2 regions of the Bacillus sp. SRL543 genome follow, and region 1 is predicted to be linked to the other one. Evidence: predicted binding sites of a transcription regulator. Region 1 holds the regulator's gene; the other holds the start of a gene.
What was found. Region 1 encodes LexA, which represses DNA repair genes until DNA is damaged. Its sites were predicted from a motif close to CGAACATATGTTCG; they were not measured.
Positions count from the first base shown of each region.

Region 2: AC4E8B_RS13980 (DUF6434 domain-containing protein) is a predicted target of LexA. The motif match lies at 4,166-4,179, and genes of this name have one in related genera.

Region 1 is NZ_OZ481794.1:2,036,914-2,052,892, reverse strand. Features, by position in the region: gene AC4E8B_RS10365 (ABC transporter transmembrane domain-containing protein) at 1-869, opposite strand, end outside; gene AC4E8B_RS10360 (hypothetical protein) at 1,077-1,346, shown strand; gene AC4E8B_RS10355 (hypothetical protein) at 1,392-1,589, opposite strand; gene AC4E8B_RS10350 (YneF family protein) at 1,729-1,944, opposite strand; gene sirA (sporulation inhibitor of replication protein SirA) at 2,031-2,468, opposite strand; gene tkt (transketolase) at 2,670-4,670, opposite strand; gene AC4E8B_RS10335 (DUF896 domain-containing protein) at 4,850-5,089, opposite strand; gene AC4E8B_RS10330 (YneB family resolvase-like protein) at 5,219-5,866, opposite strand; gene yneA (cell division suppressor protein YneA) at 5,882-6,214, opposite strand; gene lexA (transcriptional repressor LexA) at 6,373-6,996, shown strand; gene AC4E8B_RS10315 (DUF4257 domain-containing protein) at 7,250-7,531, shown strand; gene AC4E8B_RS10310 (DL-endopeptidase inhibitor IseA) at 7,737-8,279, shown strand; gene AC4E8B_RS10305 (helix-turn-helix domain-containing protein) at 8,439-8,972, opposite strand; gene AC4E8B_RS10300 (hypothetical protein) at 9,081-9,488, opposite strand; gene AC4E8B_RS10295 (hypothetical protein) at 9,692-10,213, shown strand; gene AC4E8B_RS10290 (hypothetical protein) at 10,296-10,541, opposite strand; gene glnA (type I glutamate--ammonia ligase) at 11,395-12,729, opposite strand; gene AC4E8B_RS10280 (MerR family transcriptional regulator) at 12,766-13,170, opposite strand; gene AC4E8B_RS10275 (methionine gamma-lyase family protein) at 13,330-14,598, opposite strand; gene hflX (GTPase HflX) at 14,647-15,903, opposite strand.
Region 2 is NZ_OZ481794.1:2,738,291-2,754,269, forward strand. Features, by position in the region: gene AC4E8B_RS13950 (FAD/NAD(P)-binding protein) at 1-140, opposite strand, end outside; gene AC4E8B_RS13955 (permease) at 681-1,676, shown strand; gene AC4E8B_RS13960 (TIGR03943 family putative permease subunit) at 1,690-2,679, shown strand; gene AC4E8B_RS13965 (mycothiol transferase) at 2,710-2,910, opposite strand; gene AC4E8B_RS13970 (hypothetical protein) at 2,911-3,231, opposite strand; gene AC4E8B_RS13975 (DUF4083 family protein) at 3,351-3,524, shown strand; gene AC4E8B_RS13980 (DUF6434 domain-containing protein) at 3,561-4,130, opposite strand; gene AC4E8B_RS13985 (DUF2243 domain-containing protein) at 4,281-4,784, shown strand; gene AC4E8B_RS13990 (cytochrome c oxidase assembly protein) at 4,771-5,592, shown strand; gene AC4E8B_RS13995 (STAS domain-containing protein) at 5,629-6,477, opposite strand; gene AC4E8B_RS14000 (STAS domain-containing protein) at 6,709-7,542, opposite strand; gene AC4E8B_RS14005 (aminoglycoside phosphotransferase family protein) at 7,648-8,502, opposite strand; gene AC4E8B_RS14010 (alpha/beta fold hydrolase) at 8,559-9,455, opposite strand; gene AC4E8B_RS14015 (hypothetical protein) at 9,452-10,090, opposite strand; gene AC4E8B_RS14020 (MFS transporter) at 10,457-11,707, shown strand; gene AC4E8B_RS14025 (DUF3231 family protein) at 11,850-12,362, shown strand; gene AC4E8B_RS14030 (VTT domain-containing protein) at 12,503-12,862, shown strand; gene AC4E8B_RS14035 (FeoA family protein) at 13,015-13,266, shown strand; gene AC4E8B_RS14040 (FeoB small GTPase domain-containing protein) at 13,263-13,997, shown strand; gene AC4E8B_RS14045 (nucleoside recognition domain-containing protein) at 13,957-15,357, shown strand; gene AC4E8B_RS14050 (hypothetical protein) at 15,403-15,561, shown strand; gene AC4E8B_RS14055 (cation diffusion facilitator family transporter) at 15,615-15,979, opposite strand, start outside.

The DNA.
Region 1 (15,979 bases):
GGCCAAATCAAAAGTCCCAAGTAAGTTGTAAAAGAAACAAGCTCCCCGATCGTCAATGCCCCTGAAATCACATATCTGGCACCAAATGCGACAGACAGGAAAAACGAAATGCCGACAATGATGCTGATTGTCGGATCAAAGAGCGAATCTACCCTGGCGACTGAAATATTTTTTTCCACCACATCATGTGATTGCTTCCGGAAGTCCTCGATATCTTCTTTTTCCTGGCCAAAGGTCTTGATGACTTTGATGCCCGTGATGCTTTCCTGTGTTTTATCATTCAAAGCAGAAAAAGCTTCCTGAGCTCCATGAAAGCGCCTATGGAGGAGCGTCCCATACCAGCTCGTCAGGATGGCCATGAACGGCATCGGGATCAGGCAGATGAGCGTCAGCTTCCAGCTGATTGTCGCAGCCATGGCAATGATCACAAATCCCCCTGTGGCAAGCGAGTCGACAAGGGTCAGGACCCCTGCGCCTGCCGTCTGCTGGACCGCCTGCAGGTCATTGGTCGCATGGGCCATCAGGTCACCGACCCGCTTTCTTTGGTAAAAAGATTGCGGCATCACAGTAAAATGCCGATACAGCCTGTTCCTCAGCTGCCTGGACAGCTTGACGGCTGACCCGAAAATCATGATCCGCCAATAATAGCGCAATATGTACATCATGAGTGCTGCTCCGATCAGTATCAGGAGCCATTTGACAAGAAGGCCGTTTGTCAGGGTATCGTTTTTGATATGGTCAACAACGATACCGATGACTTTCGGCGGAATCAGCTGCAGGAATGCCACAAACAGCAGCAATACAATTCCTGTCACATACGATTTCTTTTCTTGCTTAAAAAACCACATTAAATCTGCAAATACCTTCATGCTTGCTTCCCCCGGCTCTCGTTTTCCTTAATTTGCCTCAATTATGCTTCAAATAGTTTATCAAATATTATAAAAATAAGAAAGATTTTTTCGAATGGAAGGAAATAAGGGCATCTACATCATTTCTCCAAATCCGTGATATTGGCTGGGACAAGTTGGAGCGTACAAGCATTAACTATAGAGATAAAAACGAAAAGAGGTGTTTAAATGTCTGCTTGTATTCCATCTTTGCCAAGTTTGCCGACAGTTGTGACAGTCTGCTGGTTCCGGAACCCATTAAGCCCTGTATCACTGAGAAGGATTTCCCAGGCGACTGTTTTGGGGAATGACGCAGAAGCCTGCCTTGAGACACTTGAAACAGGAGCCCTTTACGGCCCCGCATCCGATTGCCTTCTGGCTAACGGCTTTCAGCTCGTGACTCTGCTTGACTTCGGCATCTACGGATTTTCCGTTTTCACATCTGCACCAGAAGCATAATAAAAGAGGACAAGTATCCCTGCTGCCCAGGGTGCTTGTCCTCTATCAGCTTCCGTTTCCGTCATAAAGCCGCACAAAATGCTCCATCAGCTCTTCTTCTGAAATCTGGATCCGATGCTCCAGGTCTTTCGTCCGCAAGACATATTCCTTAATACCGATGAATTCAGACTCTGCAATCAGCCAGAATATTGTACCGCGTTTGAATTTGCCGTTAAAGCCGGTTTTCAATCTGTATTTTTTCATGTTACCCTCAATTTAAAATTTGCTCAATCTATCTAAAAAGCCGCTTCTCTCTGTCATTATAACAGAAAAAGCGGCTTTCTTGATGTACAGTGATGGCTCCGTAACAGACCCTTTTACTCTCAGCAGAGCTATGTAAGCCTTACTTGCCGGACTGCTTGTTCATGGCAGACATCATCTGATTAATTTTCTTCTGTGATGGTTTCATCCCCATTTGCATCATCATCATTTTAAGCATTTGTTCGTTGATTGGCGGATTTTTCTTTAAGTAGCTCATCATATATTTACGAGCAATGAAAAATCCTAGTGCTACACCGGCGATCAATGCCAGTATACCAACTAGAATAACGTCCCACATTCAAAACTTCCTCCTTCATGTTGTCTATCATACAGTGTACTAAACCAAAGGTTATTATACAATATCTGCACCTGTTTTTCCCCTATTTAAATAAATTTTCTTTCTTTGATCGGCTTCAGCCATCCATAGCGGCTGTTATTCATATCAACCGCCAAATAAGAGGATTCGTTTTTCCTGAGGATTTCAAAGAACACCGTTTCAGCATCATAATTCCCATGTGATTCTATCACTAAACATCGGTCATAGACTTCAAGCCGCGCCGCACTGTTTTTTCCGCTTTGAATGACATAGGCCCCCTGATCGGCGGATGCCCCTTTTTTCCTTGAAAGCTGCTGTGTGAGATACTGGTGAAGCCTGAGGGCAGGGATTGGCCTGGTGATAAACTCAATCTGCCGGGAAAGGATCGATTTCAGCTCTCCCTTAGAACGGCTGTATTCCTGAAAGAGCTGGTAGAACATCCGCTCTCTGCCAAAATAATGCGAAGCAAATTCATCTTCTATTAAATAAAGCTGATAGGTTCTCACCAACATCTCCTCCAATATCTTCTATATTGCTTCAAGTATAAGGGAACAGAATCAGTTACTTTGTCTTTCAGCGTCAAAAATAGGCACTAGTTTTGTCGAACAGGCCGATTTGACTATATATTCTATTGAAATATTGTAAATTTTCAATTAATTAAATACAAATAAAAAAGAGAGCGTACTCTGACGCTCTCTTTATACCCTTTATAGAAGGGCCTTTAAACGTGCTACCACATTTTCTACTGTAAAGCCATACTCTTCAATGATCTTCTCGCCTGGTGCAGATGCGCCGAATGTATCAATCGCCAATACATCCCCTTCATCACCTGCATATCTGTGCCAGCCAAGTGAAGAGCCCATTTCGATTGCAAGGCGTTTCTTCACAGCCTTCGGAATGACGCTTTCTTTGTATTCCTTGGATTGTGCTTCAAAGCGGTCCCAAGCAGGCATGGAAACAACCGCAGCCTCAATGCCTTCTTTCTTCAATGCTTCCTGAGCTTTCACCGCAAGATGCACTTCAGATCCGGAAGCAAGCAGCAGGGCATCTGCCTGGTTTTTGCCTGCAGGTGAGACAACATAAGCACCCTTAGACACACCATCATAGGCGTTTTTGTCAGTATCCTGAAGGGTAGGCAGGTTTTGGCGCGTCAGCACAAGCGCTGTCGGCTTATCCTGTGATTCTACCGCCACTTTCCATGCAGCTGAAGTTTCATTTCCATCAGCCGGACGGATGACAGACAGGTTAGGCATCGCACGAAGTGATGCAAGCTGTTCAACCGGCTCATGAGTAGGGCCGTCCTCACCGACAGCAATGCTGTCATGCGTGAATACATAAGTAACAGGAAGTCCCATAAGAGCAGCCAGGCGGACTGCAGGGCGAAGATAATCAGAGAATACGAAGAAGGTTCCTCCGAATACCTTTAAGCCGCCGTGGAGGGCCATGCCGTTAAGCGCAGCACCCATGGCAAATTCCCTTACGCCGAACCAGATGTTGCGGCCTTCGAATGAAGCAGGGGTAAAGTCGCCTGAGCCTTTGATCATCGTTTTGTTTGAACCGGCAAGGTCAGCAGATCCGCCGATGAAGAATGGAAGATTCTGCGCGACTCCGTTCAGTGCTTCGCCGGAAGATGCGCGGCTTGCCAGGCTTGAACCTGTTTCATAAACTGGAATGTCCTTATCCCATCCTTCTGGAAGTTCGCCATCCATTGCTCCCTGAAGCTGGGCACCGAGCTCAGGGAATTCCTGCTTATAGCTGTCGAGCATAGAGTTCCACTCCTGCTCAGTCTGCGCTCCGCGGTCAGCGATATGCTTTTTGAAGTGGCTGTACACTTCCTCCGGAACATGGAAATCTTCTTCAAAGGTCCACTTGTAAGCTTCCTTCGTCAGCTTAAGCTCATCAGCTCCAAGCGGGGCTCCGTGTACGTCAGATTTTCCGGATTTATTTGGAGAACCAAATCCGATGACCGTTTTTACTTCGATCATAGTCGGGCGGTCAAGATCTCCTCTTGCTTCTTCAAGCGCATTCGCTACTTCGCTAAGATCATTGCCATCCTCAACACGGATATATTGCCATCCGTATGATTCAAATCTTTGCGCTACACTTTCAGAGAAAGAACGGTCAAGATCGCCGTCAAGGGAGATATCATTTGAATCATAAAGGACAACCAGCTTGCCAAGCTTCAAGTGGCCTGCAAGCGATGCAGCTTCGGCAGATACACCTTCCATGAGGTCACCGTCGCCGCAGATGCTGTATGTAAAGTGGTCGACTACATTATACTTGTCTTTATTGTAAACAGCTGCAAGATGGCGTTCTGCCATGGCCATGCCGACTGCCATGGCAATGCCTTGTCCAAGCGGGCCTGTTGTCGCGTCTACGCCCTTCGTATGTTTATATTCAGGGTGTCCAGGAGTTTTGCTTCCCCACTGGCGGAATTCCTTCAAATCATCGATTGTGAGACCGTAGCCTGATAAGTGCAGCAGGCTGTATAAAAGCATAGAGCCATGTCCTGCAGACAGGACAAACCTGTCACGGTTAAACCACTCAGGATTAGCCGGGTTATGGTTCATGAAACGGCTCCAGAGTGTATATGCCATCGGAGCTGCCCCCATCGGCATGCCAGGGTGGCCGGAATTAGCTTTTTCAATCGCATCGATAGATAAAGTTCTGATCGAGCTTATCGACAAATCATCAATAGATTCAAACATATACTACATCCTTCCTTTATAAAGAATCTTACTTTTTAATATTATAGCGGCTCTTAATTTTACACAACTGAGAAGCTTCTGTATAGCTTGTGCATTTTGAAAACCTGTATGTAAAAGAGAACCAAAAATAAATCCAAAAAGGGAACACATATTTATGAGTCCCTTTTTGGCATGGTGCATCAATGAAGGCGTTTCTTTTCGTCCTCGCGGAGCTTTTTGATCTTTTTCGGTGTAACATCATTCCCTTTGGGATCCATGATGGTTACACCTTTTAAGGTTGTAAGCATATTGGAACGGAAAGTCTGCAGATACTCGCTGCGAAGCTTCGTCTGCTCCTTGGCCTCTTCGGTCGTCAGTCCTGTGGTTTTTGCTTTGTTTGCCAGCTCATTGATTCTGGCCATTTTATCTTTAGGCAGCATAATAACGCTCCTTTTTCATTCATTTCATTTAGCTTTCTCTAGTCGTTTCCCCTTAAAACCCTGGTCTAAACGGCCGGAGAATACATCAAATGTTACTATAAAAAAAAGCGTTTGCCAAGGCAAACACTCTTACTCTTCCTGTGCATCTATGTATTCCTGATAGCGCCTGTGCACCGTCGCCTTGGAAATAGGATAGCCGAAGCCCCTGAGAGTTGCCGCAATCTCCGAAAATGTAAGCTTGCTGGCTCTAAGGCGGACAATTTCTTCTATTGGAACCTCAATCCGCTCCCTTCCGGAGTGCTCCCCCAGATTCTTAAGGTTCTTCTCCGGCCTGAACCCTCTGTGCACTGCCCTTTTCATGCCTCTTTTGATCTTGATATTATGCAGCTTGCGCTGATATTCTTCCACCATTGAGACAATATTAAGAACCATGGAATCTGATTCGGAAAGCTGCAGCTCCCCATTATGGGAAATGCTGTAGAGCATAGCGCCCTCTTTATATATGAAGTGAAGCAGGGCGATTTTTGCATTGCCCCTTCCGAGCCTCGTTTCATCCTGGATGAGGATGGCTTTGATCCCCTCAGTCTTAATAAGGTCAAGGAGCTCAAGCACACCGTCCCTCTCCAGGTCATACCCGCTGGCCTGTTCCCTGATGACTGCGGCTACTTCAAAGCCTTTTTCCCCGGCAAGTGCAGCCAGTTCCTCTTCCTGCCTCTCCAGTGATGTTTCCTGTGTTTCTTTTGTTGTTGATACCCTGCAATAGATTACTGCTTTCATATATGCTCCTTTATGTTATTCACCCGCAAAGTTCTGAAGGTCATCCTGCAGCTGCCTTGTATGGCTGTCCGCTTTTACCGGGATAAGGATCTGCTCACCCGCTTTGATCGTGCTGCCCGCTATTCCGTTCTCCTCTTCCACCCACATCACGAATTCTTCTGCTGACAGCTTGTGCTTTTCCGAAAATTGCTGAGACAGCCCCCATAATGTATCACCTTCATCTACTGTTACTTCTATATAGTCTTCTTCCCCGAAAATCCTGTCATATCCGGTAAGCAGCAAAGCCGACCCAAAGCTTAAAACGATAAGTATAATAGCATATGAATACTGGTTCCACAATTTTTTCATAAAAGACACCCCGTCATAAGAATATATGTTCGCATTTCGTTGAATTTATTATAAACCGAACATGTGTTTTCCGTCAACAAAAATTCGAACTTATGTTTGTATCTGTTTCGGGTACATGCTATAATTTAATCAATAATAACCATACGGGGTGCGAATACATGGCTAAAATATCCAAAAGGCAGCAGGACATACTGGAATTTATCAAAGAAGAAGTAAAGGCAAAAGGTTATCCCCCTTCAGTAAGGGAAATCGGGGAAGCGGTCGGCCTGGCGTCCAGCTCGACAGTGCACGGGCATCTCGCCCGGCTCGAAAGCAAGGGGATGATCAGAAGGGATCCGACAAAGCCGCGCGCAATTGAAATCCTGGAGCTTGATGAGACATCACATATCCCAAGGAACAATGTTGTAAATGTCCCTATACTCGGGAAGGTCACAGCAGGACAGCCGATCACCGCGATTGAAAATGTAGAAGAATTCTTCCCGCTGCCGGAAAGCATGGCACCGGCAGCCGAACAGGTCTTCATGCTTGAGATCATGGGTGAAAGTATGATCGAAGCCGGCATCCTTGACGGCGACTATGTCATCGTCCGCCAGCAGCAGTCAGCCAACAACGGCGATATTGTCGTGGCAATGACAGATGAAGATGAAGCAACCGTCAAGCGGTTCTTCAAGGAAAGGGATTATATCAGGCTTCAGCCTGAAAACTCTACAATGGAGCCGATCATCCTCCGGAATGTTTCCATTCTCGGCAAGGTCATTGGCGTATACCGCCATATTCACTGATTATATGATTCTCTCAGCCCGGGCACCTGATCGCCTGGGCTGTTTTCTGCTCAAAAAACCTTGTGAATACTAGAATAGTCGCATCTGCTGCTGCTTAGTTTTTCCTGAAGAGTAAATATGTACTATTAAATAAATCTGAAAATTCAGTCATTTTATCCATATCTTCACCCGGCAGGTCTGTTATATAATAGAAGCAACACCATGATTGACCTAAGGTCGCACCAAAAATTCCGGCTTTAGGAGTGTGAGGCAAATGTGGCAGCATGTCGTCTTCGCAATATTCATTGGTGGCCTTGTCGGCGCGGTTGGGCATCTAAAGAAACACGGGAAGCTGATCATGCCGAAAAGAACGAAGCAATTCATCTATCTCGGCTTTTTGGAGGAAATGGTATTGGGATCACTCGCCTCAGCGCTGCTTGTGCTTTCATCAGATGCAAGCTCCCTCTTGAAGGTAGCATTCCTGTCCATGCTTGCAGGACTGGGCGGTGAAGCCTTGATCCGCAGTCTTGACTTAATAAGGGCCGAAAAGAAATGAAACAGGAGGAAAAGCGGAAATTATGCTGAAACTATCACGAGTACAAACGTAAGAAGCCTCTCCCGGAAAGTTGGGAAGAGGCTCTTTTTACGCCTGAAAACTGTAAACAATCATCTGCATTTCGGTAACTTTTCTGTAACTCTTTTGAGGAGAAGGAAAGGTAATATAAGGTTAGAAAGCAAATACACTTATTGGAGGCTTTAAAATGAAAAAACTATTATCCATCCTGTTAGCCGCTGTCGCCCTGTTTACATTCAGTCTTGGCGCCTCAGCAAAATCCGCGGGCGGAGACTTAAGCAGCAAGAAAGCAATCGAACTGGCGGTTAACGCACGTGTGCATCACTGGAACAGCATGAACGGCCATATCCCATCCAAAAAGAACACAGCCTGCTCTATCAAAACTTTTCAATACAAAGGCACGGAATATCGCTACCTGTGCAGTGAAATCAATACTAAAAGCAAGCTGACCAAGTACCTTAATGAATCATTCACCTTAAATGCCATCAGCAAAGGCTACAAAAAATACAGATTCATTGAGTATAAAGGCAAGATGGCACAGCCGAATGCTGATGGCGGCAGCCTGCTTGAATGGAATAAAGCCAAAGCAAAGCTCATCTATTCCAGAAAAGATATCCGCCAGTTCGAATTTACGGTCCCTTACGGCGAAAAGCAATATGAAAAGAAAAAAGTTACGTTTGTAAAGGTCCTCGGGAAGTGGCAGATTAATGCTTTTGATGCGGTGAGATAATGTAAGGAACATGCACTGCCTTGGACGATTGTTCAAGGCAATTTCCTATTGCTTTAAAATTCCTATAAATTTATACATGGCTAATTATCGCATTCATTCTGAACTGTATTAGTTTTAAAATCGAATCGATTAGAAGATGCAATTACCTGTATTTTATAATTAAAGACCCAATGCATTTATTTTAATCCCAAATGTACCAATGCCAATTAATTCCCCATCGTCCCCAAGCAAGGGATATCCTACTATGTAATGCGTGTGTACTTCATTGTTATATTCGTATTCTGCAAATGTTCCTGATGTTTCTTTTGTATCAATCACTCTCTGCTTCAGGGATATCAGTTTTTGCGAATCGATGCAAAAACTTAATTCATCATCCCTGGCACCTATGAACTGATTAACTTCCGCCTGATTAGCAGAATCAAAGATCCATGTATACCTCAGCTCAAGGTCACTGTGTGCCAGCATGCATTTCGTCTGCGTAAACACCTCTTGAAAGGCGGCTAAATCAGATAATAACAGCGAAGGGTTAATATCCAGTACTTTGGCGATATTCCTGCTTATATCAACACTGGGATTCCTTGTTCCAGATTCAATTTGTGAATAATAAGCACGATCGATGAAAATCAGATCGGCCACATCTGCTTGAGTCATATTTTTGCTTTTCCTGAGTGTTATCAGCCAGTCACGTTTCATTTCATACCTCCCTCTTTAACATAATAAAGCCCTCCTGCAAAAATGAGAAGGGCTGGTTCAGGTCGAATGTGCAATTTTAATAAAAAAATGGCTGCCATACTGCTTGTCTTACTTGGAATCCAGATTTTGATTTAGATAAAAAAAGCTCTTCAAAGGAATCTCTTCGTAACTGCAGCCAAATTTGCTTTTAACATGGTCATTCAGCGCATACTCCAAGTTTCCTGCATAAAAATTCACTCTAACATGGCAATGTGCAAGTGCAAGATGATCAGTAAAGCTTTTTGCCAGCTGGTCCAGGTGATATATATGATCATCCAGAACTTTTTCCACTGAGTATACTTCTGCTTTAACGATATTTGATCTCATTTCATCAGATGGTACATGATCTTCCTGGGGGAAATCAGCAAGAGTACAGGCCCTTTTTTCATCAATGATAATCATCCGATAAGTTCTATCTTCCAAAAAAATGTCCCATGCTTCCAGTTCAGTCAAATTCAGTATCCTTTCAAAGTGCATGCACATAACCACCCTTTAGAATTTTCGATTTATCTATCTTTAATCCATTAAAAAAGGACATCCATTCCCTCTGAAATTTAGAAAGTAATGCCCTGATTATATATAAACCATAGGCTATAAAAATTTTCCCAACCCTCTTGATATTCCTGCCGTTAAAATATCAGGTTATAATTGTATAAATTATACAGTTGGGAGATAGATTTTTGAAGAAAATATTAACTTACGTACTCTTCATCCTATTGATAAGTTCAGGATGTTCTAATGAAAATGAAAAAAAAGACCTTCTTGCTGTAAGCCACAATTCTACAGAGGAACTGAAGACCTGGTCGCCCACACCTCATACAGTTATAGAACTGGAAGGGAAGTCTTTAAATTTATATGGAGAATCAGGAAAATACGCCCTTTCTCCGGATGTATTCAGGGTAGATACACAAGGGATACACACTTGGTATTTATGGGTGACACCAGAAGAAAAAAAGAAAATGCTTCATGAGAAAGTTACCATTAAGGGGATCAGTGAGAAAGATAAAAACGAGGAGATATACCTTGCGAACACCATGGTGGTTGATTTGTCCAGCGATGAAAAACAGAGCATGCCCTATTCGGAAAATGCATTAAAATTCGTCGCGAATATTACTCCAGTCAGGGAAGGACGCTGGAAATTAAACAGTTATGTGGACAACACACTCCTAGGAACTACTGTCACCGAGGCACAGCCAAAGTAAGGAAGAAATTCAGCCCTTTAAGGATAAAAGGGCCTTTTTTGAATTAGAAAAAGTCCTCTAGAGTGAGAAAGGTTTTTTTCCATTAAAAGAAAAAATAGAATATGCCGAAAGATAGTGACAATCCAAAGAAAATAGTCATCACCAAGTTAAAGTTATATGATCTATCTTTTTGCTTGGAATGAAGAATAGTTCTTGCCAAAGAAGCAAAAAAAATCAGTGATACCGTGGCCACAAAGAACAATTCTTTCTTACCCATAATTAAGAATGAGGTTGATGCTAAAAAGAGAAAGATGGCAGCTGCTTTTGGCCAGACCGGAGAATTATCCATTTGTCCCCTCCCTTTTTAGTGTATTATAAGCAATCTTATCGCGGTAGGAAAGAGGAAAATAAACTAACATATTGAGTAAAAAGCAAGCTATATGAGCATCCAGTATGGCCCGGCAGGACCATATCCGAATAAAAAGAAATATGAAAAGGCAAGAATGAACCAATTCGAGGACTGACCGGCTTTCTTAAGCGTCTGATTGACTCATATTCCCCACTAGAGGCACTCTGTTCGGCTTTTTTTCTTTAGAGTGCCTCATAGATTTATACTGAGTCACTCTGCCCAGCTTCTCCCGCCATCAGAGTGATTCATATTCTCCTCTTGAAGCACTCTGGTTAGCTCTTTCAGGTTTAGAGTGACTCATATCCTTATTTCGAAGCACTCTGGTTGGCTTTTTCAGGTTTAGAGTGACTCATATCCTTATTTTGAGGCACTCTGGTTGGCTTTTTCAGCTTTAGAGTGATTCATATTCTTAATTTAAGGCACTCTGCTCAGCCTTTCCCACCATCAGAGTGATTCATATTCTTAATTTAAGGCACTCTGCTCAGCCTTCCGCACCATCAGAGTGATTCATATTCTCCTCCTGAGGCACTCTAATTGGCTTTTTCAGCTTTAGAGTGACTCCTATCTTTTTCTCAAGTCACTCTAAACAGCTTCTTCCAGTATCAGAGTGACTCATACCCTCCTCTTGAGTCACTCTGACCTGTTTCTTCCACCACTAGAGTGACTCCTATCTCCCTCTTGAGGCGAACCGGCCAAATATATGAAGACTGCCCTTGAATCGTAAAAATCGGACCCCTCTTAAATCAACATAAAAAAACCCCTCAATACCAATGGTATCAAGGGGCCAAATCTATTAATACATCTGCAGGTACTGCTCGCGCTCCCAAGGGTGAACTTGTGTGCGGAACATATCCCACTCAATTTCCTTCGCTTCGATGAAGTGTTCGAAGATGTGTTCGCCAAGGGCTGAGACCATGATTTCATTGCTCTTCAGCTGTTCAAGCGCCTGGGCAAGTGTTGCAGGAAGATCTTCGATGCCTTCTGCTACGCGCTCTTCTTTGTTCATCACATAGATATTGCGGTCGACCGGTGCAGGAGGAGTCAGTTTGTTCTTGATTCCATCAAGCCCTGCTTTTAATAGAACTGCCATAGCCAGGTATGGGTTTGCTGCCGGGTCAACGCTGCGGACCTCAACACGTGTGCTCATGCCGCGTGATGCCGGGATGCGGATCAGCGGTGAACGGTTCCTTGCAGACCAAGCCACATAGCAAGGTGCTTCATAGCCAGGTACAAGGCGCTTGTAAGAGTTGACAGTCGGGTTCGTTACAGCTGTGAAAGCTGGAGCATGCTTGATGATGCCGGCGATGAACTGGCGTGCAGTGTCGCTGAGCTCAAGATTTCCAGTTGTATCGTAGAAGGAATTCTCGCCATCTTTGAATAATGACATATTGCAGTGCATACCTGATCCGTTTACGCCGAATAATGGCTTCGGCATGAATGTTGCGTGCAGGCCGTGCTTGCGGGCGATCGTTTTGACAACAAGCTTGAATGTCTGGATCTGGTCGCATGCAGTCAGTGCATCAGCATATTTAAAGTCGATTTCGTGCTGCCCTGGTGCCACTTCATGGTGGGAAGCTTCGATTTCAAAGCCCATTTCTTCAAGCTCAAGCACGATGTCGCGGCGGCAATTTTCGCCAAGGTCAGTCGGCGCAAGGTCGAAGTAGCCTCCGTTATCGTTCAGTTCAAGAGTCGGGTCGCCCTGCTGGTCAAGCTTGAACAGGAAGAATTCCGGCTCAGGTCCGAGGTTGAAGTTTGTGAAGCCTAATTCCTTCATCTCATCAAGGAGCCTTCTCAGGTTGTTGCGCGGATCCCCATCGAATGGAGTAAGATCCGGATTATAGATATCACAGATCAGGCGGGCAACTTTGCCTTTTTCAGCCGTCCAAGGGAATACCACCCAAGTGCTGAGGTCAGGATACAAGAGCATATCTGATTCCTCGATGCGGACGAAGCCTTCGATGGAAGAGCCGTCGAACATCATTTTGTTGTCCAGCGCTTTTTCAAGCTGGGAAATCGGGATTTCCACGTTTTTGATTGTTCCGAGGATATCCGTAAATTGAAGGCGGATAAATTTTACGTTTTCTTCTTCAGCAATACGTTTAATGTCATCTTTTGTGTAGTTAGCCATTAGTTTTTCCTCCCTTAAAGCACATCAATTTTATTTTTAATGGAAAAAGCGGGACATATCTCCCTGGCGGAGCGAATGCCGGTTGAATCGGCCGGCCTGCATCATTTCCTGCCTCAGGAGCTTTCTCAATTCATCATCAGATAAATCGCGCCTTACTTTTTCTGCTTGCTGCTGCACTTCAGCTGTTAATGTTTGTTCCTGCATGGCGAATAATTGCTTGATTCCCGCCATATTGACTCCCTGGTCGATCAAATCCTTGATTTCCAGGAGCTTATCAATATCATTCAAGGAAAAAAGCCGTCTATTTCCGTCAGTTCGTGCTGGAGAAATCAATTGGTGTTCCTCGTAATAGCGGATCTGCCTGGCCGTAAGCTCAGTCAGCTGCATTACAGTCCCAATTGGAAATAGCGGCATGGAACGGCGTATTTCACTGCCTTTCATCCGATTTCTCCTCCTTTACAATCATTTCTTGTGTTTATTATATGTAATGTCAGATTTGTTGTCAACTTTATGTAAGGTTTTATAACATTAAAACACAAAAAAATTTTCCTGAACGAAAATAAAAAGGACAGCTCTGCTGCCCTTTTATATATTCACCTATTAAAGTGGTATTAAACCCTTTTTTGCTAAGAAAGAGATGGCTGTGCATATGGCGATTTTTACATGCGAGTATGTAAGCCCGCCCTGGACGTAGGCAACATATGGCGGACGGGTCGGACCGTCGGCGGTAAGCTCGATGCTTGCTCCCTGGATGAATGTGCCCGCCGCCATGATGACATCATCCTCATAGCCCGGCATATAAGCGGGATAAGGGGTCACATGGGAATTGATGGGAGAAGCGTATTGAATGGCCTGGCAGAATGCCACCATTTTATCGCGGTCATCAAACTGGACGGATTGAATAAGATCAGTTCTCTCTGCATCCCATCTCGGGGAAGAATTCATCCCTAGCATTTCAAGCAGCGCAGCAGTGAATACTGCCCCTTTCAGCGCCTGTCCGGCAACATGGGGAGCAAGGAAGAATCCCTGGTACATCTCCTGGAGGCTGTACAGCGAGGCCCCCGCTTCCGCTCCGATCCCAGGCGATGTCATTCTGTAGGAGCATGCCTCAACCAGATCTTCCCGGCCGACGATATAGCCGCCCGTTTTCGCCAGTCCGCCGCCGGGGTTCTTAATGAGAGATCCGGCCATCAGATCAGCGCCAACATGGCAGGGCTCCATTTCCTCGATAAATTCCCCATAGCAGTTGTCTACAAATACAACCACATCCGGCTTGATTTCTTTTACAAACTGTATCATTTCCTTGATCTGGGAAATTGTAAAAGAAGGCCTGACAGCATAGCCTTTGGACCGCTGAATTCCGATCATCTTCGTATTCGGCTTGATGGCGCTCCTCACGGCTTCAAAATCGACATATCCATCCTCACCGAGAGGAACACTGCTGTAGCTTATGCCGAATTCTTTCAAAGAGCCTGTCCCTTTGCCCCTGATGCCGACGATTTCCTCAAGGGTATCATAAGGTTTCCCGGTCATATAAAGCAGTTCATCCCCAGGCCGGAGGATACCGAATAGAGCGGTTGAGATGGCATGGGTTCCGGAGATGATCTGCGGCCTTACAAGGCCTGCTTCTCCCCCAAACACTCTCGCATAAATTTTTTCGAGAGTATCACGGCCGATATCATCATAGCCATAGCCGGTTGAAGGGATGAAATGAGAATCGCTTACCTTGTAATGCTGAAAGCTTTCAAGCACCCTGAACTGATTGGCTTCGATTTTTTGGTCAATTTTTTTATGAACGGATGCAATTTGTTCTTCTGCCTGTGAAGCCAGTTCTTGAATCCGGCTTCCGTATTCTAAATGCTGAAACATGATGTTCTCCAATCCAAGAGCCGGAGGGTTCATCCCCTCCGGCCCTCTTTATACTGTGTATTTGTTTAATTCTCCTGTGATCTGGTGATCTTCAAGGGCATATCCTTTGCAGAGATAAACCTCCCTGTCTTCCTGGAAAGAGAGCTCTCTCAAAATCGTCTCATTTTTCAGCTGCGACAGAAGCCTTCCTTCTGTTGACGGAACTTCCACTTGATATGGCTTCATGAGGCCCAGCACAATTTCTTCGATTTTCCTCTTCAGCCTGCTGCGGTCTTCTTCCTCAAATGCGCTGATCACAAGGGATTCCGTCTTTGCCGTCGGAACAAAATCCGGGTGCATTTCGTCTCTCTTATTATAAACCGCCAGCTGCGGGATGTGCTGGATATCAAGATCCTCGAGCAGCTTGTTCACGGTCTTTTCATGCTGGAAATAATCCGGATTCGATGAATCGATAACATGGAGCAGCAAATCCGCTTCACTTACTTCCTCAAGCGTCGACCTGAAGGCCGCTACAAGGGTTGTCGGCAGATCCTGAATGAACCCTACTGTATCGGTGGCTAGCGCCAGATAACCGCTTGGGAGGATAAGCTTCCTTGTCATCGGGTCAAGCGTCGCAAAGAGCTGGTTTTCTTCAAAGGATTCAGCTTCGGCGAGCCGGTTGAACAAAGTCGATTTCCCGGCATTTGTGTAGCCTACAAGGGCAATCTGGAACGCTTTGTTCTTTTTGCGGCGCTCGCGGTATCTGTCCCTGTGCTGGACGATGACTGACAACTGCGACTTGATATCATCGATTTTCCTGCGGATGTGGCGCCGGTCGGATTCAAGCTTCGTTTCCCCCGGTCCTCTTGTCCCGATCCCGGCACCGAGCCTGGAAAGCTGAATGCCCTGGCCGCCAAGCCTCGGCAGCAGATACTGCAGCTGGGCAAGCTCAACCTGGAGCTTGCCTTCCTTCGACCTTGCCCGCTGTGCAAAGATATCGAGGATCAGCTGAGTGCGGTCAATGACCCTGCTGTTCACTTCTTTAGAAACATTCCTGACCTGGCTTGGGGAAAGCTCATCATTGAAAATGATCAGGTCCGCTCCTATCTCTTCCTCAAGCATCTTTAATTCTTCAACCTTGCCTTTTCCTATATATGTAGAAGGATGGATTCTGTCTCTTTTCTGGGACAGTTCGGCCAGTACTTTGCCATTGGCTGTTTCTGTCAGGGATGCAAGCTCCTCCATTGAATATTGAAAATGCCTGTCGTCCTCGCTAGTCTGGCAGCCCACGAGAATAACCCTTTCGAATTCCGTTTTATTTTCCAAACGATCCCTCTTTTCTTTAAAAATCCGCTTATTTCCAATACGTACACCTGACCTTAAAATATCATACCAAAAATAT
Region 2 (15,979 bases), 700 kb from region 1:
CAATGGTTCCAATTAAATAGCGGATCATGATGCGGATCAATAATTGACAGCCCTTCTAAGGATACTTTTTTCTTTCTCAGCAAGAAAGCAGCCAGCGTAACACCCTGGATTCCCCCTCCGACAATGACCCATTCTTTCATATTTATAACCCTCCTTGAAAAAGTGCCATGCTGATGTGTGATTATGTAAAGTGGCTTCAGCTTTTTGTGTTTATTAGCTAGTTTTTTCTTTTATTAGTAAGTTTTTCAGTTTATTAGCAACTATTCCAATTTATTAGCAACTTTTTCCTTTTATTAGCAACCATTCCAATTTATTAGCAACTTTTCAGTTTTATTAGCAACTTCAACGCCAAATGTAACTCCAAATAAAACGTAATAATTCCGATTTATTAATTAAACCATAACTTTTAAACTTATGCAATCCCTACTCCTGGTAAGGTTCTCTAACGTTCTTTGTGCCTGCATCTACCCTGGTTCTATTCTCTAAGCAATTCCTCTTGGAACGACTGGCGCATCTCTTTCCCTGAATGAACAGGTATTCCAGCCTCCTAAACTGCTATGAATGGGACAGGAATATTCCCATGGACAAACACATATAGTTAGCTTAGAATGTGTAAAGCGTAATTATTACGTTTACTTCAAATTCCATTACCGGCGAGTGCTGTTATTTAGGAGGGTAATATGAATCGAATAATGAAAAGCAATATGGGCGATTTGACAGGTCTGATTATCGCTGTTACAGCGGGCCTGTTTATCTTTTCGATTGTCAGCTTTCAGGAAGCAGTGGAGCTTCCCTCATCATTGCTCAATTTGAATACTATCTTTATCAGTATTTTAATAGAGGCGCTTCCATTTGTATTGATCGGCGTTCTTATAGCTGGATTTATACAGATTTTTGTGACTGAGGACCATATTAAGAAATGGATACCGAAGAATAAATATATGGCGATACTGATGAGCTGTACGGCGGGAGCCCTTTTTCCAGCATGTGAATGCGGCATTGTTCCGATTATACGAAGGCTCGTAGGCAAAGGGGTGCCTATTTATGCGGGAATTGGCTTTATGCTCACTGGACCGCTTATCAACCCGATCGTTATTGCTTCTACATATATGGCATTTGGCAATGATGCGAAGATGGCCGGTCTTAGGATGGGGCTGGGTTTTGTCATTGCACTGGCATCGGCTTTTGCTGTCAGCCTATTCTTCAAAGGCAATCAATTTAAAAAAGGCCTTCATACAGAGGCCGCGCATTCGATGAACAAAGCTCCCTTTTTGGACAGGCTTTGGTCGATGCTGACACATTCTATTGATGAGTTCTTTGATATGGCAAAATATTTAATACTAGGGGCTTTCCTGGCTTCATTCGTCCAGGTATACTTGCCTGCAAGGACACTGCTCGAGGCAGGGAGCGGCCCTGTCACATCACTGCTGGTGATGATGGGCCTTGCTTTCATACTCTCTTTATGCTCGGAGGCCGATGCATTCATTGGAGCTTCATTCGGCAGCATATTCCCTTCTGCCTCTGTATTGGGCTTCCTGATTTTCGGCCCTATGATTGATTTGAAAAACACACTGATGATGCTGAGCGTATTTCGGAAAAGATTTGTTTTATCCGTGCTGCTGATTGTCGCAGTAACCGTTTTTGTAACTTTGCTTGCAGCACAGAGTTTAAGGTAAGGAGGGAGATACATTGACCATAAATTATCAGCAAGGGTTGAGGGCTCTGATTTTGCTTATCTTTTCCTCATTAATTTTCAAACTGCATTATACTGGGGAAATAAACAAGTACATCAATCCGAAATATGAGAGCCTCAGCCAAATCGCTTCAATTATTTTCCTGGTTTTGTTTTTTATACAGATCACACGTATCTGGGAACAAAAGAAAGATAAACACCATCATCTGGAAGAAGCTAGATGCTGCCATCATGAGGATGATAACCATGACTGCGGGCATCATCATGATCATGGCACCTACCCTTTTACAGCAAAAAAGCTGCTATCCTATACGATCATCATCTTCCCCTTGATTACGGGCTTCCTCCTCCCGCCCAAGGTGCTGGACGCATCGATTGCGGATAAAAAAGGGGGAATGGCCATTTTATCGCATGGAAAGCAGAAGGCAGACCAGGATAGAGCAGAAACAGAGGAGCAGCAGACTGGCAAGAATCAAGCGGCAACAGAAGAGCAGCTCGAGGAAGAACATGGAGCCATTTTAGACGAAAACGAGCCAGATCCAAATCTGGAAAACCAGCCTGTCATGACAAATGATGAATACACAGCATACAAAAAAAGCCTGGCAAAAAGCAATAATATTCTTTTGAATGACGATGTGTATGCAGCCTATTATGAAAGCATGCATGAAGATCTGGACAGCTTTGTGGGAAAAGAGATCGAGCTGAAGGGGTTTGTTTATAAAGAAGAAGGCTTTAGCGAAGACCAGCTTGTCATCTCCCGTTTCCTTGTTTCACATTGTGTGGCAGATGCAAGCATTGTCGGCTTTTTATCACAGTTTCAAGAAGCCGCAGGGCTGGAAGCTGACAGCTGGATAAAAGCAAAAGGAACAATTGAGATGGCTGAATATAATGGCACAATGCTGCCGCTCCTTAAAGTGACAGAATGGGAATCGATCAGTGAGCCCGATCAGCCATATATTTATCCAATAACAATCAAGGTTATATAAAGAGGGGCGGACACATAGATCCGCCCTTTTTCATGCATGCCCATCTTCAAGCCCTCTTATAACCTTGATCTGGCCTCTGTGGCTGACTTCATCCTCTATGACGTGGAACCACATCCAATAGTGATTATATGCCAGCCCATTTTCCCAGTAATGATCCTTAAGGAGCCAGTCTTCATCAGCGGCCTTCAGTTTTTCCAATGTGTTACTCCGGACTTCATTGAGTTCAGCTATCTAAAACTCCAGATCAATGCCTCTATACTTTTCTCTGGACAGATTACCCAGTTCCAGTGCAGTTCCCCATTTTGCTCTTTCATCCTCATTTAAGTCCCTTTGCTCAAAAGTTATAATGGTGTGGACAAATTCGACCGCAGCCATGTGCATCAGCAGGGCACCGATTGAATTAGAGGCCTCGTCGATCAAAAAATCGAGCCGGGATTGATCCAGCCCCTGTATTTCACTAAGTGTTACAGAACTTGAATGTTTGAGCATGCTCACCACATCAGCTACTCTTCTGCCGTATCCTGCAGCAGGCTTTATCCGGTAATCAATCAAGAAAACTCCCCCTGGTGCTGCCCCTAAATCCCTCTGTTCCCCTGCTGAAATTGTAAATTTAATTCCATAAATAAACAGGAGAAATGTTATACTGGAAAAAAAGAAAGGTTGTGGAAAGTATGTTTAACAGTGGAGATGTTATATTCCAGATTTTTATGTTTGCCGTTATGGCTGGCATGGTTTTTGCTGTCTATTTTCTTGTCCGTTGGCTGGTTATGGGAAAACCCGAATCCAAAATGGAACAGAAACTGGACAGAATCATTGAACTGCTTGAGGAGGAGAAAAAAAGCTAGCCTCCCCTGCCGGCTGGCCCGGAAATATGGAGGAATCTATTCCGAGGATCTATATTCATTGCTTCCAGGCATGCTTTTAATTTGCATCCACGCTGTAATAGCCTCAGCTCTGCTTTTTCCCTGGTTTTTCGGGTCTGCATAATAATCACGGATAAACCGGTTGTATTCGAACTGCCGGCCTATCTCACGTTGATAGGAAGGATCCTTTTTCCGGTTTTCTTCCTCGTACCACGCTGATACAGCATCGCTGTAGGTCTTTCCGGCATTAGTCTTAAAATATTCTTGTATATAAGTAGAAAAGTGAAAATGTGAACCTATGACACTTTTGAAAAATGCACGGACTTCCTGAGAACAAGTATGTTTCTCACAAATGACAGTATCAAGGCTTAATGGGGCTCTGGCAGCGCGGGGCTTTGGACTTCTTTTTTTCATCGGGCCTTTCTTCTCCCCTGTCGTCAGATATATCTCAATCCTTTCCGACAGCTCCGCTTTTCCGCCTGACGTACTCATCCTTTCTTCCCTGCAGAAAGCCTGAAGCTCTGCTTTCAGCCAATAATATTCACTAAATTCTTTTAAGCTTATTTTGCTGGTAAGTTTCGGCCTCATTTAATCCTCCATTAACTTTTCTTCCATTCAATTATAGAACGAATGTTCTTAAAAAACAAGAATTAAGGGAAATTATTCCACTGCTTAAATTTGCGTTATTATGGGTAGATTGGTGAGAAAAGGACTTTTTTAAAAATAGGAGGTTGGCTGATGGCAAGAATGGACAAAAATCTTTCCCATGTTCAGGCAAAGTTTGCCGGCAGGAACCTGGGTTCTGGTGTTTTGTTTGGAGTGGGCCTGGCAGCTTTTTTCGATGAAGCTGTTTTTCACCAGCTTTTGCACTGGCATCATTTTTACGACCTTTCCACCACGGCCGCTGGACTGGTTTCTGACGGTTTTTTTCATGCATTCAGCTGGTTTGCCACTGTAGCAGCTTTATTTATGCTTGCAGACCTCCGCCGGAGGGCAGCCTGGTGGCGGAAGAGATGGATGAGCGGCGTCATGCTGGGTTCAGGAGGCTTCAATTTTTATGACGGAACTATCCAGCATAAAGTCATGAGAATCCATCAAATTCGCTATGAGGTTGAAATTTTGCCTTATGATCTGGCCTGGAATGCTCTTGCGCTAGTTTTCATTCTTTCAGGAACCATGCTTTTCCTGAGGACGAACAAACAGCTGCGAAAGGCAGGTGCAGCAGCAGATGCACGGCAATAGCCATCAGCACCATGAAGCTGCCGCTGGTGCTGATTTATTCGCTGCCCAAAGTACTCTTGTTGTGTTTTTTGTATGGCTGCTTCTCATGTACCTTGCAGTCCAATATTTCGGGAAACGTGATTGGCCTTTATACAGGACAATTCTTTGGATTGCCGGAATCTTTTGCTGTATAGCAGCGGCAGGTCCAATAGCTTCCTGGTCCCACAATAATTTTTCAATGCACATGATGGGCCACCTGCTCCTCGGGATGCTCGGCCCCCTGCTGATGGTCCTTTCCGCTCCTGTCACATTGATTTTGAGGATGCTGCCTGCTGCATATGCCAGAAGGGGGGCCAGATTGTTAAAATCCCGTTTTTTTTGGTTTGTATCCCATCCGGCTATAGCGGCATTCTTAAATATAGGAGGGCTTTGGCTTTTATATACAACCGATTTGTTTACAAGGATGCATGAACAGCCTCTGCTTTACCTGCTGGTCCATTTCCATGTTTTCCTGGCAGGATATCTATTTACGGCTTCGTTTATCTCAATTGAGCCTTCTCCGCATAGAAAGAGCTTTATGCCGAGGGCAGCCATCCTGATCACAGCCCTGGCCGGTCATGGTATATTATCTAAATACCTCTACGCCCATCCCCCTGCAGGCGTATCAATGGATCAGGCCCAGAGCGGCGCTGTCCTCATGTATTATGGCGGAGATATGATAGACCTGTTCATCATCATTTTTTTCTGCCTTGAATGGTATAAAGCGAGGCGGCCTAGAGATACCGGGATCAGCACTGCACGCTTGCAGCACCGGGACGCCATAGAATAAGGAGAGCACTGCCGAGTCGGCAGTGCTCTCCTTATTCTATAGTACCTTCTGTTTATTAAGCTGTCTAAGCGCCTTTTTGAGGCTGCCCAGGAAGACAAGCCCGTCTACCTCAAGTCCCAGATTAACCATAGTCTGCGCTATTTCGGGGCGTATGCCGGTGAAAATCACCTCTATGCCAAGAAGCTTGAGCGCATCAGTGACTTTGAAGAGCTCATTGGCCACCATTGTATCCACGATCATTACACCTGATATATCAAGTATTAAGTGTGAGATGCCTAATTCCCTGGACTTTTCAAGTGTTTCTTCCATTAACAGCTGCGCCCTGTCAGTATCTATATCACCAATCAGCGGAAGAATCGCAACAGAGTCTGTAATAGGAACAACCGGTACTGAAAGCTCCAGGAAAGCTTTTTTGGAATTATTCAGTGTATCTGTATACGATTTCACATAAGCCAGGCTGAATGCATGAACCGCCTTATCAAGAAGTGGATCAATTGTTTCTAATATTTCAAAAACAGTGCCTGCTGACATTTCCTCTTTAAGAACTTCATTTTTGATTACTTCCCATATGTATTTCCGATAAAGTGACGTATCCATTAACGCCTCATCAAGGGACACTCCTTGAACGCACAGATTTTTTCCTGTTTCGGCCCCCCAGTTTTCAAAAACTCCTGATACTTCTTCTCCTTTGGAAGACTTGATGAGACTGTCTCCAAACATGCTGATAAAAGCAGCTCTTAAATCCAGAATCTCTTTTTCATATTTGCTGACTTCTTCTCTTTCTATATCTGTCAGATCAGCAAATCGCTCTGTCTGGACCTGGTTGGCAATCTGCATTTTTTCCTGATTAATTCTTTCCCCTATATGCGCAAGTTCTCTTGTCATAAGCTCCCCCAACATAAATATACAAAGAATCTTTTATTTATTTTAGTTTATTATACCGGCAGCATTTCAAATTTCCTAGCTTTTCAGCGATAAATTATGCTTTTTACCAATATATATATTTAACCGTTTTTTTTGATGGTTAAACGTACTTTGAAAAATTAATATCCTGCCGGGCTGCTGACATTATACAGAAAAGGAAGCTGCAGGTTTACAGCTTCCAAAATAATGAATTTATTTAAGAGAATTAATGGCCCTCTCCAGGGTGGAGGTAACACGGATCTTATCAAATGAGATTCCCAGCTGCACTGCTGTCTGGGCAATTTCGGGCCGGATTCCTGATAGCGTACTCTTCACGCCAATCAGTGTAAGAGTCTCTATGAGCTGAAAAATCTGGTGGGCAACCATCGTATCAATCATGACCACTCCCGACAGGTCGATGAAAAGATGGTTAACCTTCTTCTCGTTGCATTCGAGCAGTGTATGCTCAAGAATGAACTTGGCTCTTGCCGTATCAATATCGCCAACTAGCGGCAGCAATGCTGCATTATTATTAAGTGAAATGACCGGAGAGCTGAGTTCGTTGATCATTTCCTGGCTGGCCTTCAGCCTGGCTTCAGAAAATTTGTGGTTTTCCTGGGTAAACCAGGTCATCACCTTGCTGAAAGCCTTGATGATCAGCCTGTTCCAGGTGTTGATCTGCTCCTGAGAGTACTTTCCTTCATGTTCCTTGACGAAATCTTCCATCAGATCAAGATACTGTTCCTCTGTGTTAAAGAACTCTCTTAAAATATAATGGATTGGAGTACTCAAATGCTCTTCATCTGATGCAATGGCAAGAACCCATTGCTCGAATTCGCGGAAAAACTCATCCTCTTCCATGACAAAAACTTTACAGAAGTGTTCATGGAACTCATGATTCTGCTGTTTGATCGTCCGGACAACATCAGGATTATTCGAGCTGTATACCCCTTTTGGATCACTTTTGTCCAAAGAAGCATACCAGTCTTCTGTTAGCTGCCATGTTTTATCTACTAAAAATTCATGTAAAACTTCATTTCTATGCATAGCTTCCCCTGAGACCTCTCTATTTTAAGATATTTTCTTTTTACTATTGTAGCATTTCTGCTTACATGGGTCATCTTTTAAACTGCATGGAAAATCTATTTCCTCTTAGACTTTCCTGCTCTCATCCAGCAGCGCTTTAAATACCCAAATACTGTTAAGAAAGGAAGGCTCACAGCTGCTGTTTTCTTCCCAGCTCCATGACGCCGATAGGATCGAATGGGCATATCCCCAGCTGATCAGCTTTTCCCTTTGCAGGCCGGCTATCTCCGCGAACAGTTCAATTCTTCTAGAGATGACAGGTTCGGCCCCTGTTTCAGGCAGCCGATTGAGCAGGTACTGAATAGCATCATATTCCCTTTCCCCGATCATCCCTTTTGGATCGATGATGACCCAGCCTTTTTTCCCGCCATCCAGGATATTATAGTGATGCAAATCTCCGTGAAGAAGGAATTGGGCTTTTGTATTTTTTATGTTTTCAGCAAAAACGGCGGCAGCTTCATTCAGCATTGAAGCTGTTATAGGTCCCAGCCCTTCCGGATTTTCACGGAAAATCCGCTGAAGACTTCTATGCCGCTCCTCCATCCCAGGCAAATCAGATGATTCCTGCGCAGGGACCCAAAGGTTCTTCATCAGATTTGCCGCAATCCCTGCGGCTTTTTCATCATCTTCTATTTGAGCAAGTGTTGAACCGGGGGACACCTTTTCAAGGAGGAGAATTCCTTTTTCTACGTCAGCATCAAATACTTTTACGACGCCCGGACCTTTAAGCCGTTCCAATGCATATGCCTCACCTTTTGATTCACCGCTTGGTACGGACAGTTTTAGAACTGCCTCTGTTCCATTTGCCATGATAACAGGCGCGGCAAAATTATAGGAAAGCTTATAATGCTCCCCGATTTTGAGCTTCCATCGCTGCTCGCATTCTTCGATTAAATAATCAAAGTCCGAAAGCCATTTCATGCCTCTCTCTTTATGTACATTTATGATGGTTCTTTTAAACGCTTCAGGCAAGTCCATTAAACGGATAGCCTTCCAGATTTTATGCTTTTATAAAAAGATTTGACGGCGTCTGCAGCCTGTAAGGGAAACTGCAGCCAAACATACGCATGCAGTGAGTTCGGGATGTAGGTAATGCGATGTTCCCGGATAAAGGAAGAAAAATGCCTGATGCTTTTTTCCGCCATTCTGTTCTCAGACTCCTCCTGGCTTGGCAGAAAAAGAACAGGACAGCTGATTTTACCGTAATAGTCTTCCAGCCTGATATCCCAGCATGTTGAAATAAAGCCGGCAAGGACGTTCTTTGTAAAGCGATTTGCAAAGTGTCCGTTTACTCTTTGTTCCATCGTGCTTCTTATGAAAACTTCTGCATGTCTGTTCCAGATTCCCGCTTCCTTGAATTCTTTTTCCATTGACGTAAGATACTCTTCAGCTGAGGAGAAAAAAAGTTCTTCTTCATTATTAATGCTTGCCAGGAGCTCTGTTCTTTCCATCTCTGCCTCTTCTTTTGTTCCTTCCAGCAAGCTGTATTCACCCCAGCGATCATATAATCCGCCTTCACAAACAAGCGATTTGACCATTTCAGGGTGGGAGGCTGCGATGCTGAGCCCAACTTCTGCCCCCATGGAGCTGCCAATGATATGGCAGCATTCAGTGCCCCACTCATTTAATAGGAAAATTATATCTTCAGCCATTTCGTCAATATGGTAGCCGCTTTCAGGTTTTTCTGATTTACCATGTCCCCTGAAATCCGGTGCAATTACACTATAGTCTGCAGCGAAATGCGGTAAGATGCCATGCCAGGCCTGCAATGTCCCTCCGCTGAAATGCAGAAACAGTATGACTGGTTTTTCAGATAGATTTTGGGCGACGTTCAATGTAAATCCATTAGGCAATTGAATTTTTTCTTCCTTCATGACAGACCCCTTTCCCGTTCTATTTCCCTGATCGTATTAAACTCCAATTCAAACCCGGATGGCTCTTGTCCGAATGCATCCTCAAATTCTTTAAATACGAAAGAAATTTCTTCCAGGTTCTCCGGCAGAGGCGGCACAACTGTAAAGGTGAACGACATGCTGCCGTTTCCTCCTTTCGCACCGCGCGTTCTGCAATCATAGCCTCCTTCAATATATAACATGAAATGTCCCAATAGATGATATCTGGCGGGTACGTGCTCTTCAGCTGTTTCATCCCATTCAACTGCCATGGTAATGACACTCGCATTGCTGTATTGTTTGACCGCGGTCATGCTATAAAGCTTCCCATCTCTTTCTACACTTCTCAATACAGGAACATATTTTATAAAACCTTCTGGCTCTGCCCGGAGCCTCAATTCTTCTTCCATGCGCATTGTTTCGAAAATGGCTTTAACAAAGTCTGGATAAAGACCAAGCTTTTCAGCCCAATGTTCAAGCTGGTCTTCTGGCGGGATGCCCGGATTATTGTCTGCTGCCGCTTTCCTTTCAATCAACAATGAAAGAATCTTTTCATCATATGGTGCAGCCCTTTGGTCATAATGCTCTGGATAACGGAATTTCTTTTGTCTTATCATATAGCTTCCTCCTTCAATGAGACTGCACTTCCGGACAGTGACAGATACCAAAATCATTCTTATGATTATTTTAAACTTTCTGTCATCATTTTAAAATCATATCCTCCGCTGAATATGTCGATTGTTTAATCTGTTCCTACTCTTGCCTTCCCCATTAGATTCCGGTAATATATGTATATTAATTTACCGGAAGGGTGACAAAAGGGCGATGAACAACTAATTCTTTTTGGGAAATGTTCGTAATTCATTTATACGATTCTTTTCTGGATAGGATTAGTGCACCCTTTCGTGACAGCAGGCAGAATACCTCTGCACTGCTGTACACCCAAGGAGCCTCCTGCCCAGAAAAATCCAGGAGGTTTTTCTATGTCAGAAAATATGCTTGCAGAAAAAGCAGGCTTTGGGGCGCTGTTTCAAAATCGCGTCATCAGAACCATCCTGCTTTCCGTCTTTTTCCTGCAAATCGGAATCTGGGTCCGTAATTACTCGATCCTTCTTTATGTGATCGAAAAAACAAATGAAAACCCGGTAGCCGTGTCTCTTATATCAGTCGCCGAATTTGCGCCGATTTTCCTGTTTTCTTTTATCGGCGGGACGTTTGCAGACAGGTGGAGGCCGAAAAAAACCATGGTTTGGTGCGATTTATTAAGTGCCTTGTCCATTTTTGCAGTGCTGCTGACCCTTCTGTTCGGAAGCTGGAAAGTGATATTCTTTGCGACGCTGGTCTCTTCGATTCTGTCTCAATTTTCCCAGCCTGCCGGAATGAAGCTTTTCAAGCTGCATGTGCCTGCAGAGTTGGTTCAGATGGGAATGTCTATTTACCAGACTGTATTTGCGCTTTTCATGATTCTTGGGCCGATTATCGGAACCTTTGTCTATCAGCGCTTCGGGATCATGGCAGCCATTGCTGTCATGGGTATTGCTTTTATCCTCTCTGCCCTCATCCTGCTTTTGCTGCCGGCTGACAGAGAATTGGATGAAGCATCTGAAAGAAAATCACTGTTCCAGGAAATGAAGGATGGTTTCCGCTATGTCTGGAGCAGCAGGCCGCTTACACTGCTCGGAGGCTGCTTTGCGGCTGCCGGCCTTGCTATCGGCCTTACCCAGCCGCTCGGCGTCTTTCTCATAACTGACAGGCTTGGCCTGCCAAAAGAGGAGCTGCAATGGCTGATGACTGCTTTTGGAGCCGGTATGATACTTGGAGGCGGCGTAACAGTAGCTTTTTCCAAGAAGGCACAGCCCCAGCTGCTTCTTGCGCTTGGAATGGCGGCCAGTGCAATCGGCTTCATAGGAATGGGCCTTTCCACCGCTTTCTGGCTCACGCTTGCTGCACAATTTTTCTCCGGCCTGTTTATGCCGTGCATCCATATCGGCATTAATACGATGATTCTGCAAAACACAGAAGAACACTTTATTGGCAGGGTCAATGGCATTCTGAATCCCCTTTTTATGGGAGCGACTGTTATTACCATGTCAATGTCCGGCTGGCTGCTCAGCAAGCTTTCCATCGTCCTGATTTATGAAGCTTCAGCTGTACTCCTGGCGGTCGGAATTCTTATCCTCCTGCCCATCATGGGAAGGAGCTCCGTTAAATCTGGAGTGAGCGAAGAAATATAACTTAAAGCTTGAGGCGAGTCAGCCTCAAGTTTTTTTGTGCTTTATAAAAAGATGAAATGAATTCCAGGCAGATTGGCAATACTACCCTTGTGCTTAACAGAAAGGCGGCACTTTGATGAGAGATAACTTAAGGAGGTTTATGATGGGAATTTTAAGCGGCAACCCGAAGGAAGAACCGCTGCATTATGGCGAAGTATTTAGTATCTGGTCCTCCCAGCTTGCAGGAAATGCGATGATTGCAGGCTATCAGACCATGATGAACCATGCAGGTGACGATGATCTTAAGAAGCTATTGACTGAAGCAATTGAACTCGGCAAAGAAAACCGCAGGCAGGTAGAGGAACTGCTGAAAGAGAATGGAGTAGGCCTGCCGCCGGCACTGCCTGAACGGCCGGATGCGTGCCTGGATGACATCCCGGTTGGCGCAAGGGTTTCCGACATGGAGATAGCGGGAACACTTTCTGCGGATATTGCAGCAGGGCTTGTTGCCTGCAGCCAGGTTATGGGTATGTCAATCCGTGAAGACGTAGCCATGATGTATGGACAGTTCCACACTCAAAAAGCCCAGCTTGGCGCCAAGGTCTTGCGCCTGAATAAAGAAAAAGGCTGGCTGATCCCTCCTCCCCTGCATCTGTCTAAAGGGAAGGACTGCTAGCAGCCCAAGAATGGGAGCTAACTATCTCCCAAATTAAATCTTAATTACTTAAAAAATCAGCCTTGAGCTCTAGGAGGAAATACAGCCGGGGCTGATTCTTTATGCCGGAAAATTTTTACACTTAATAACAGAAAATAATCATGTTTTGGGCAGCCCGCATCGGCGGTATGAAACTGATTGCAAGAATAGTCAAGGATAAGCATATGCAAAAATACCAGGCTTTTGTCCAAAAAAATGAAACGCTCATCGTCGCCCTTCTTTTCATCATCCCCATTTTGCCGGATGAAATTATTTGCGCGGGTTCAGGAATCAGCGGTATATCTTTCCGGCGTTTCTTCCTCATAGCCGGCATTACAAAAGTGATTACTTCCTGTACGCTTGCCTGCTCAGTCAAGCTGGCAAATCTGCTGAATCTTACAGCACCCCAGCTGGTCTTTAGCTGCACATCGGCGGGGGTTGCGGCTCTTGCTGTGTCTGCTATCCTTCAAAAGTTTTTTTAAAGCAAAAAATATAGACAAGAATCCCGTTTTTAGGCCTCTGAAAGTCAGAGGCCTTTTTTATTTTTTTCGCACATTTATTGACAATATGAAAATATATTCATATTATAAAATCAAAAGTTGGCATAGGGCAAAAAATAAGCAGGAGGGAAATAATGATGATTGAACCTAAAAAAATATCGCTGTATGAGGGAAAAAAAGGAGAGCTTATAAGAATCTCCTCCTTGAAGGTTGAAGGCATCATGAGGAGAAGGCTTCTTGACCTGGGTTTTGTCCCAGGCGCCATTGTTGAGGTAATCAGAAAGAGCCCGCTTGGGGATCCCATCGCTTTTCGAGTCAGCCATACATCCATCGCTTTAAGAAAAGAGGAAAGCACAAAAATTGAAGGTGAGCTGATGGAAGGATGAACCACTATCAAATTGCTCTTGCCGGAAACCCGAATACAGGAAAAAGTACACTTTTCAATGCCCTTACAGGTTTAAAGCAGCATACCGGAAATTGGGCAGGAAAAACAGTGGATATGAAAAAAGGAGGATTTCAGCACAAAACCAAACATTATGAGATGGTCGACCTTCCCGGCACCTATTCTCTTTATTCAAATTCACTGGACGAGGAGATTGCCAGAAATTATATCGTCTTCGAAAAGCCTGACCTGACCATTGTTATTCTTGATGCAACGGCTCTGGAAAGGAATCTGAATTTAGCTTTGCAGGTATTGGAGATGACTGACCGTGTCATTATCTGCATCAATCTGATTGATGAAGCGGAAAAACTCGGTATCAGTATCAGGGAAAAAATTCTTATGAAGCGGCTGGGCGTTCCGGTGATCAAAATCTCCGCCCGGAATAAAACAGGCATTCCCTTGCTCTTGGATACAATAGACAGGGTCATTACAGGAACAATCGAGATGGAACCTTATAAGATGTCCTATGATGATGAAACAGAACAAAAAATCAGAACGCTTGAGCCATTGGTCAAAAAGGCATTCGGAAATGCGGTATCGGCCAGATGGCTTACATTAAGGCTTCTTGACGGGGACACAGAGCTTCTAAAGCAATTAGAAATCAGGATTCAGGCAGAAAAGGAGGCAAAAGTAAATGGAATTTCATCCGGAGAGCATACAACCATCGGCAGCTGATCTCATAAAGAATGCAGAACAGCTTTCCTCACCGGGCGTACGCGACCGGATAGTGGAGCAGCTCTATAATAAAAGCAATCAGCTCATGAAGGAAGGAGTATCTTTCACAAAAAACAAATATGATCAGCGCACCGAAAAGCTGGATAGCATCTTTACCTCTCCCCTTCTTGGATTCCCTATCATGCTGGTCCTCCTTGGAACTGTGTTTTATTTAACCATTGCAGGAGCTAACATCCCATCTTCCATGCTGGCAAATTTCTTCACATGGGTTGAAGGATATTTATCTTCGGCTTTTGTTTGGATGAATGCTCCTGAATGGCTGCATGGAATGCTTGTTCTCGGATTATACCGCGGCACATGCTGGGTAATCAGTGTCATGCTTCCGCCCATGGCTATTTTCTTCCCGACATTTGCACTTTTGGAAAACTACGGATATCTACCCAGGGTCGCTTTTAATATGGATCGTATTTTTAAGACGGTCGGTGCCCATGGCAAGCAGTCACTGACCATGGCGATGGGGTTCGGCTGCAATGCTGCAGCCGTCATGTCCTCCAGGATCATCGAGTCGCCCCGCGAGCGTATGCTGGCAATTCTGACAAACAACTTCGTTCCCTGCAATGGGCGCTGGGGTACTTTGATCGTCCTGGCATCTCTATTCATGGCAGCAGGATTTACGGGCGGCATGAAAACGCTTGTCTCTACTTCGGTTATAGTCGGAATTGTCCTGTTTGGAATAGTGGTGACTTTTGCGGTTTCCTGGATCCTTTCGAAGACAGCCTTAAAAGGAGTACCGACTCACTATACACTTGAACTTCCGCCATACAGAAGGCCGAAATTCTTCGATACAGTCATCCGGGCATCTCTGACGAAGTCATGGTCTGTCCTTGTCAGGGCAGTCAAAGTAGCAGCGCCGGCAGGCATATTAACATGGGTTCTGGCAAATGTACAGGCTGGAGATGCAAGCATTCTCATGCATATCGTCCAATTCCTTGATCCAGTTGGCCAGGCGATTGGTCTGGACGGCTTTATTTTAATGGCTTTTCTGATCGGTCTTCCTGCCAATGAAATTGTCCTCCCTATCCTGCTGATGGGCTATTTATCCCAAGGTGCGCTGATGGACGTGGAGGGAATAGAAGATTTGAAAGGCATACTCCTCGACCATGGCTGGACTTGGCTTACTGCATTGAATATGATGCTGTTTTCCCTTCTGCATTACCCTTGCGGCACAACCCTGGTTAATATCTATAAAGAGACCAAGAGCGTGAAATGGACGGTCTGGTCATTCCTCATTCCAACGGGCATAGCGTTCCTGGTCACCTTTCTGATAGCCAGGCTGGCTGAGATCTTGAATTGGGTCTGATGATACAGCTATGCAAACAAAAAGCTGCCGGGAAGGAGTGAAAGCATGTTTGCAGGAGCATCCATCATTTTAATTTCACTGGCAATTGTATGTGTTCCAGCCGCTTATTTTATATTAAAAACAAACAGCAGGCTTTGGTTTATCATCGGAATCATCTGCCTGCTGCTGATAATGGCTGAAATAGCAGTGTTATTAATTATATAACAATAGAAAGAACAGCCGCTAAAGCTGTTCTTTCTTTTTGTACAACTTCCATGTTATTTGAGCGGGCAATGTTCACTCTCATAATCCAATTGGATTGCATAGTGGGCAACCTGTTTATCTTTGGCCAAACCCCGGATGGTTTTCTTAATCTCCGAAGCCGTTACACGATCTGTCTGATCAGCCACCTCTATATGTACTGAGAAGGCGGAATGATTTTCATCCACTGACCAGAAATGAAGATGATGCAGTCCTTCCACAGAAGGAATATCCAATAATTCCTTCCTGAGATTTTCGACATTTACTTCCTTTGGAACGGTATCAAGCATAATAAACAATGTTTTTTTAAGATTTTTAATCACGTGGACTAAAACAAAAATGGTGATTCCGATTGATAAAAGCGGGTCAAGAATTGGAATAT